2 linked regions of the Bacillus pumilus genome follow. The main gene of each other region encodes a partner of the protein of the gene in region 2 in a complex. Links are inferred from orthologs where the notes say so. Each region holds a gene or a part of one and is shown on either strand. Other genes may lie near its edges.

Region 1 (3,259 bases), 2.4 Mb from region 2 along the record:
CCTGCTCGTTATTTTATTTTCAAAGGTTACTTATAATCATTATGTGGGCATTGCATTAACAGCAGCGCTTTTATTTGCCTCGTACATGAAGGGCTATACAGAAACCTACTTTATTGTGGGATTAGATATAATTTCTTTAGTAGCTGGGGCATTGTATATGGCTAAAAAAGAAATTGAAAAAAGAGAAAAGGCTGAAAAACATCATTGATGTCATCATTAAGAGCGTGATAGGCCGAAAGGTGACGTTTTTAAGCTGTGCTTACGAATTCTAGTGAGTGCAGCTTTCTTTTTGTGCTCTTTTTCTGCTCATCGAATATCTCTCACCAAAATGTTCCATACTGAAAGGAAGGTTTTCGTAAGAGGGTTATTTGCCATTGAAGAGAGGGTATGACTGTATTGGAAATAAAAATCAAGCAAGAGCCGAACTTTAGTTCGTATTTTTGTGTTCTTTTATGATAATATATTCATTAGATAGATTTCGTAACGAAACGGAGGCTTTGATGTGAGTGACCGCTTTGAATTAGTTTCTAACTATCAGCCCCAAGGAGATCAGCCGAAGGCGATTGAAAAGCTTGTTGAGGGGATCCATCAGGGGAAACAGCATCAAACGCTGTTAGGTGCTACAGGTACGGGAAAGACCTTTACTGTATCCAACCTGATCAAAGAAGTGAACAAACCGACACTTGTCATTGCGCATAACAAGACACTTGCCGGTCAGCTATACAGCGAGTTCAAGGAATTCTTTCCGAATAATGCTGTCGAATATTTTGTGAGTTACTATGATTATTACCAGCCAGAGGCGTATGTGCCTCAGACTGATACATTTATTGAAAAGGATGCCAGCATCAATGATGAGATTGATAAGCTGAGACACTCCGCTACGTCCTCGTTATTTGAGCGGAGAGATGTCATCATCATTGCCAGTGTGTCCTGTATTTATGGCTTAGGTTCGCCAGAGGAATACCGAGAGCTTGTGCTGTCTTTACGTACTGAAATGGAGATTGAACGCAATCAGCTTCTTCGTAAGCTGGTGGACATTCAGTATTCTCGTAATGATATAGATTTTCAGCGCGGAACCTTCAGAGTACGAGGAGACGTCGTTGAAATTTTTCCTGCTTCACGTGATGAGCATTGTATCAGAGTGGAGTTTTTCGGTGATGAAATTGAACGTATTCGTGAAGTGGATGCATTGACTGGAGAAATACTCGGTGATCGTGAACATGTGGCTATTTTCCCAGCATCTCACTTCGTCACAAGAGAAGAAAAAATGGAAAAAGCAATTATTAATATTGAACAAGAGCTTGAGGAGCAGCTCGAAAAGCTTCGAGATAATGGAAAATTGCTAGAAGCGCAGCGCCTTGAGCAGCGGACAAGATATGACCTTGAGATGATGAGAGAAATGGGCTTTTGTTCAGGAATCGAGAACTACTCAAGGCATCTGACCTTGCGCCCTCCTGGTTCAACACCTTACACATTGCTTGATTATTTCCCAGATGATTTTATGATTGTTGTCGATGAGTCACACGTGACGATCCCGCAAATCCGCGCGATGTACAACGGGGACCAAGCAAGAAAGCAAGTGTTGGTTGATCACGGATTCCGTCTGCCTTCAGCACTTGATAACAGACCGCTCACCTTTGATGAGTTTGAAAAGCATATCAACCATATTGTGCATGTATCTGCCACTCCTGGTCCTTATGAGCTTGAGAAAACCCCAGAGGTTGTAGAACAAATTATTCGTCCAACAGGTTTACTTGATCCAATCATTGAAGTGCGTCCGATTGAAGGTCAAATTGATGACTTAATTGGAGAAATTCATGCGCGAATTGAGAAAAATGAGCGTGTGCTCGTGACTACGCTGACGAAGAAAATGTCTGAGGATCTCACAGATTACTTAAAAGAGATCGGAATCAAGGTCAATTATCTGCATTCAGAAATTAAAACCCTTGAGCGGATTGAGATTATTCGAGATTTACGTCTCGGAAAATATGATGTGCTTGTGGGAATCAACCTTCTTCGTGAAGGACTGGATATTCCAGAGGTGTCGCTCGTGACGATTTTAGATGCGGATAAAGAAGGCTTTTTACGCTCTGAAAGATCCCTCATCCAGACGATTGGCCGTGCAGCGAGAAATTCAGAAGGCCGGGTCATTATGTATGCAGATAAAATGACCAAATCAATGGATATTGCGATTCAAGAAACGAAGCGCAGACGAGAGCAGCAAGAGGCGTATAATGAGAAATTTGGGATTACTCCGCAAACCATCCATAAGAAAATCAGAGATGCCATTAAGGCAACAAAGATACATGAGGAATCGGAAGAATATGAAACAAATGCAGCACCAAAGCTGTCAAAAATGAGCAAAAAAGAACGAGAAAAAGTGATCGAAAAGGTCGAGATGGAAATGAAAGATGCAGCAAAAGCGCTTGATTTTGAAAAAGCAGCAGAATTAAGAGATCTATTGCTAGAGCTAAAAGCGGAAGGATGATTGCCTGATGGCTATGGAACGAATAGAGGTGAAAGGTGCTAGAGCCCACAACCTTAAAAATATTGATGTGAATATCCCGCGTGACCAGCTAGTGGTCATCACGGGTTTATCTGGTTCAGGAAAATCGTCTCTTGCCTTTGATACCATTTATGCAGAGGGTCAGCGCCGATACGTTGAATCTCTTTCAGCGTATGCGCGCCAATTTCTCGGTCAAATGGATAAACCGGATGTAGATGCCATTGAAGGTCTTTCTCCGGCGATTAGTATTGACCAGAAGACGACGAGCCGGAACCCTAGATCAACGGTTGGAACCGTTACTGAAATCTATGATTATTTACGTCTCTTGTATGCTCGAGTCGGGAAACCTATTTGTCCGATACATGGGATTGAAATTACGTCCCAAACGATTGAGCAGATGACAGATCGTATTTTAGAATATCCAGAAAGAACGAAATTGCAAGTGCTTGCTCCGGTTGTATCTGGTCGCAAAGGAACACATGTCAAAGTACTTGATCAAATTCGAAAGCAGGGCTATGTTCGAGTAAGAGTCGACGGAGAGATGGAAGATCTGTCAGAAGAGATCGAGCTTGAAAAGAACAAGAAGCATTCCATTGAAGTCGTGATTGACCGAATCGTGGTGAAGGAAGGCGTTGCGGCTCGGCTGTCTGACTCCCTTGAAACGGCGCTGCGACTAGGTGAAGGCCGTGTGATGATTGACGTGATTGGACAAGAAGAGCTGTTATTCAGTGAACATCATGCTTGTCCGCACTG
Region 2 (3,290 bases):
CACCTCGGACAAACACACCGTTTTCATAACGGAGAGAAACAGCGAGTCCGTCAATTTTCAGCTCGACATTGTATGCGACATCGTCACCAACTGCTTGACGAACCCGGCGGTCAAAATCAAGAAGGTCCTGTTCATTAAACGCATTCCCGAGGCTGAGCATCGGTGTGCCGTGACGCACTTTTTGGAAGGCGTCTAACACAGCGCCTCCTACTCTTTGTGAGGGGGAGTCCGCTGCTTTTAAATCAGGGTGCTCTTCCTCTAAAGAGATCAGCTCACGCATCCGCGCATCATATTCAGCGTCAGGAACACTTGGACGATCAAGTGTATGATATTCGTAGTTGTATTGGTTCAAAATCTGGTGCAGTTCCTCGATCCGGCGTTTCGCTGCTTCTTTATCCATCTGCTTCTTCCTTTCAATTCATCCGTTTTATAAGTGCTATCGGTTTATTGCTTCTCAATTGGCGCAAATGCTGCGAGAAGACGCTTAATGCCTGTAGGGCTTGGGAAGGCAATATCAAGCTCTGTGCTGTCTCCACTGCCTTTTACACTCACAACCGTTCCAACGCCCCATTTTTTATGTGCCGCTTTATCGCCCACAGCCCAGCCAATACTTCCGCCGCCTGTGTTTTGAATGGTTTGAGTTTGCGGACGTGAGACAGGTCCCCGTCTTTGCGGTCTTTCTCTTGTTTGGCTAAATGGTGTTTTCTTTTCTTTTTTCTCATTTAGGTTGTCCAATAAATCGGCTGGTATTTCTCGAATGAATCTTGATTCAAGGTTCATGTTTGTCCGGCCGAAGAGTGTTCTCATCTTGGCACTTGATAAATAAAGCTCTTCTTCCGCCCGTGTGATGCCTACATAGGCAAGGCGGCGCTCTTCTTCCATCTCTGCATCTTCCATTAATGAACGGCTGTGCGGGAAAACACCTTCCTCCATGCCCATTAAGAAAACAACAGGGAATTCTAGACCTTTTGCAGCATGAAGAGTCATTAAGATGACGGCATCCTGATCTTCTTCCTCATTCTCATCCAGCTTATCAATGTCTGCGACGAGGGCGAGATCTGTCAGGAAAGTCACGAGAGACTTGTCTTCATTTTGTTCTTCAAAGTTCTTAGTGACGGAGAGAAACTCGTCAATATTTTCTAAACGGCTTTGTGCTTCAATCGTTTTTTCAACCTTCAGTGCTTCACGATAGCCGGTTTTCTCTAGGATTTCTTCTGTTAATTCTGTGACAGATAAATAATCCTGCATGTTCGTCATTTGATCAATGAGCTGTTTGAACTCATCAAGCGCATTGGCTGCCCTTGCACTGAGTCCAATGAAATCTACCTGACCAAGCGCTTCAAACATAGACAGGTCATTCATCTCCGCATATGCTGCGATTTTATCAACAGATGTCGCACCGATTCCACGCTTTGGTACGTTGACAATACGTGCAAAGCTAATGTCGTCATCTGGGTTAGCTACTAGGCGTAAGTAAGCCAAAATGTCCTTGATCTCTTTTCTGTCATAGAACTTCGTGCCGCCGACAATGTTGTATTGAATGTTTGACTTCAATAATGTTTCCTCTATGACACGAGACTGGGCATTGGTTCGATAAAGAATCGCAAAATCGGATAATTTACGCTTACCGCTCTGATGAAGCTGATGAATCTTTCCAGCAACAAATTGACCTTCACCGAATTCATTATCTGCACGGTAATAGGCTATCTTCGCTCCTTCATCATTTTCTGTCCAAAGATTTTTCGGCTTACGGTTCGCATTGTTTTGGATGACTGTATTTGCGGCATGCAGAATACGTTTAGTCGATCTGTAATTTTGCTCAAGCAGAATCACTTCACTGGACGGATAATCTTTTTCAAAGGAGAGAATGTTTGTAATATCCGCTCCGCGCCAGCGGTAAATGGACTGATCCGAGTCACCCACCACACATATATTTTGAAAACGCTGAGCGAGCAGTTTCACAAGCATGTACTGTGCTCTGTTCGTATCCTGATACTCATCGACATGAATGTATTGGAATTTCCGCTGATAGTGTTCTAATACTTCAGGGATCCGTTCAAACAGACGAATCGTCATCATAATAAGATCATCAAAATCGAGTGACTGGTTTTTGAGTAATCGTTTTTGATAATCTGTATAGACGTCGCTGACCACTTGATCATAGAAATCACCGGCTGTTTTGGCATATTCCTCTGCGTCAATGAGTTCGTTTTTTGCACTGCTGATTGATCCTAAAATGCTGCGTGGATCGAACTTTTTAGGATCGATATTTCGTTCTTTTAAAATGTTTTTAATTACTGAAAGTTGATCAGATGTGTCTAATATAGAGAAGTTGCGATTCACACCAATACGGTCAATATCGCGTCGTAAAATGCGCACACACATGCTGTGGAACGTAGAGATCCAAATGTCATCCGCACCAGGCCCTAAAATGGCCTGGACACGCTCACGCATTTCACGTGCTGCCTTATTTGTAAACGTAATCGCTAAAATGTTCCACGGAGCCACATGCTTTTCGGCCATTAAGTAGGCAATTCGATGTGTGAGCACCCGTGTCTTTCCGCTTCCTGCTCCTGCCATCAATAATAAAGGTCCATCTGTTGCTTTGACCGCTTCTTTCTGCGCGTCATTCAGCCCTTCTAATAGATGATTCGATATTTCATTCATTCCATTCACCGCCAATTCGAACTTATGTTCTATTTTAACCCGTTTCGTCTTGTTTGACTATGATGACTTTTTGACTGCGCCCACTGTCTTTAATGCTTCTTTGAAATTGTCATAAATGACGTTTCCTACAACAACCACGTCTGCATACTGCGCAAAGTCTTCTGCCTGCTTCGCGTTTTCAATGCCCCCGCCATAAAAAAGGACCGTTTCATGAAGCACTGCTTTTGTTTCTTTCACAAGCTCTATATCTCCAAGCGTTCCGCTGTATTCTAGATAAAAAATGGGCAGCTTCATCAAATGCTCTGCCACTCTTGCATATGCCCTTACGTCATCGATGTCCAGCGCTGTATTTGCCTCTGTGAGCTTGGCCGCTTTACACTCTTCATTTAAAATAATATAGCCTTCAGGCACGATCTCTTCCATTGACATCAAATCACCGAATTCCTTCATCGCGTCCTTATGAAGCCCAACAATCCAATCAGGATGAGAGCTGTTTAAGACGGTCGGGATGAAATACAGATCGAAGCCCGGCACAATCATTTCATGTGTTGAGATTTCGAGCACACATGGCACAAGAAATCGGCGGACCTTTGACATCAATTGGAGCACATTGTCCTCTGTCA

What was found.
Region 1: the proteins of pcrA (region 2) and uvrB are in contact, whole or in part, in a crystal structure (PDB 7EGT), measured with the Thermus thermophilus proteins. The link is inferred for Bacillus pumilus from one-to-one orthologs. Residues at the interface, in WP_096412145.1 of Thermus thermophilus: His654, Arg656, Phe657, Gln666, Asp668, Glu669, Lys680, Arg681, Leu682, Ser683, Lys685, Tyr686, Ala687; in WP_096411307.1 of Thermus thermophilus: Glu23, Leu25, Arg26, Asp27, Gly28, Glu29, Arg30, Phe31, Arg55, Glu326, Asp327, Phe328, Glu379, Ser382, Gln383, His398, Gly400, Arg401.

What each region holds. Positions count from the first base shown.
Region 1 is NZ_CP046128.1:3,044,180-3,047,438, reverse strand. Bases 69-2,995 are described here. They hold uvrB (excinuclease ABC subunit UvrB), read left to right. Parts: upstream 69-502; coding sequence 503-2,488; downstream 2,489-2,995. Other genes in these bases: uvrA (excinuclease ABC subunit UvrA), read left to right, coding at 2,496-2,995; GKC25_RS15610 (CsbA family protein), read left to right, coding at 69-208. In the rest of the region: more of GKC25_RS15610, read left to right, coding at 1-68; more of uvrA, read left to right, coding at 2,996-3,259. UniProt on the Escherichia coli protein: The UvrABC repair system catalyzes the recognition and processing of DNA lesions. A damage recognition complex composed of 2 UvrA and 2 UvrB subunits scans DNA for abnormalities.
Region 2 is NZ_CP046128.1:623,998-627,287, reverse strand. The notes cover bases 57-3,014. They hold pcrA (DNA helicase PcrA), read right to left. Parts: upstream 2,668-3,014; coding sequence 445-2,667; downstream 57-444. Other genes in these bases: GKC25_RS03105 (heptaprenylglyceryl phosphate synthase), read right to left, coding at 2,725-3,014; ligA (NAD-dependent DNA ligase LigA), read right to left, coding at 57-400. In the rest of the region: more of ligA, read right to left, coding at 1-56; more of GKC25_RS03105, read right to left, coding at 3,015-3,290. UniProt on the Escherichia coli protein: A helicase with DNA-dependent ATPase activity. Unwinds DNA duplexes with 3'-5' polarity. Translocates on single-stranded DNA with 3'-5' polarity. Initiates unwinding more efficiently from a nicked substrate than double-stranded DNA.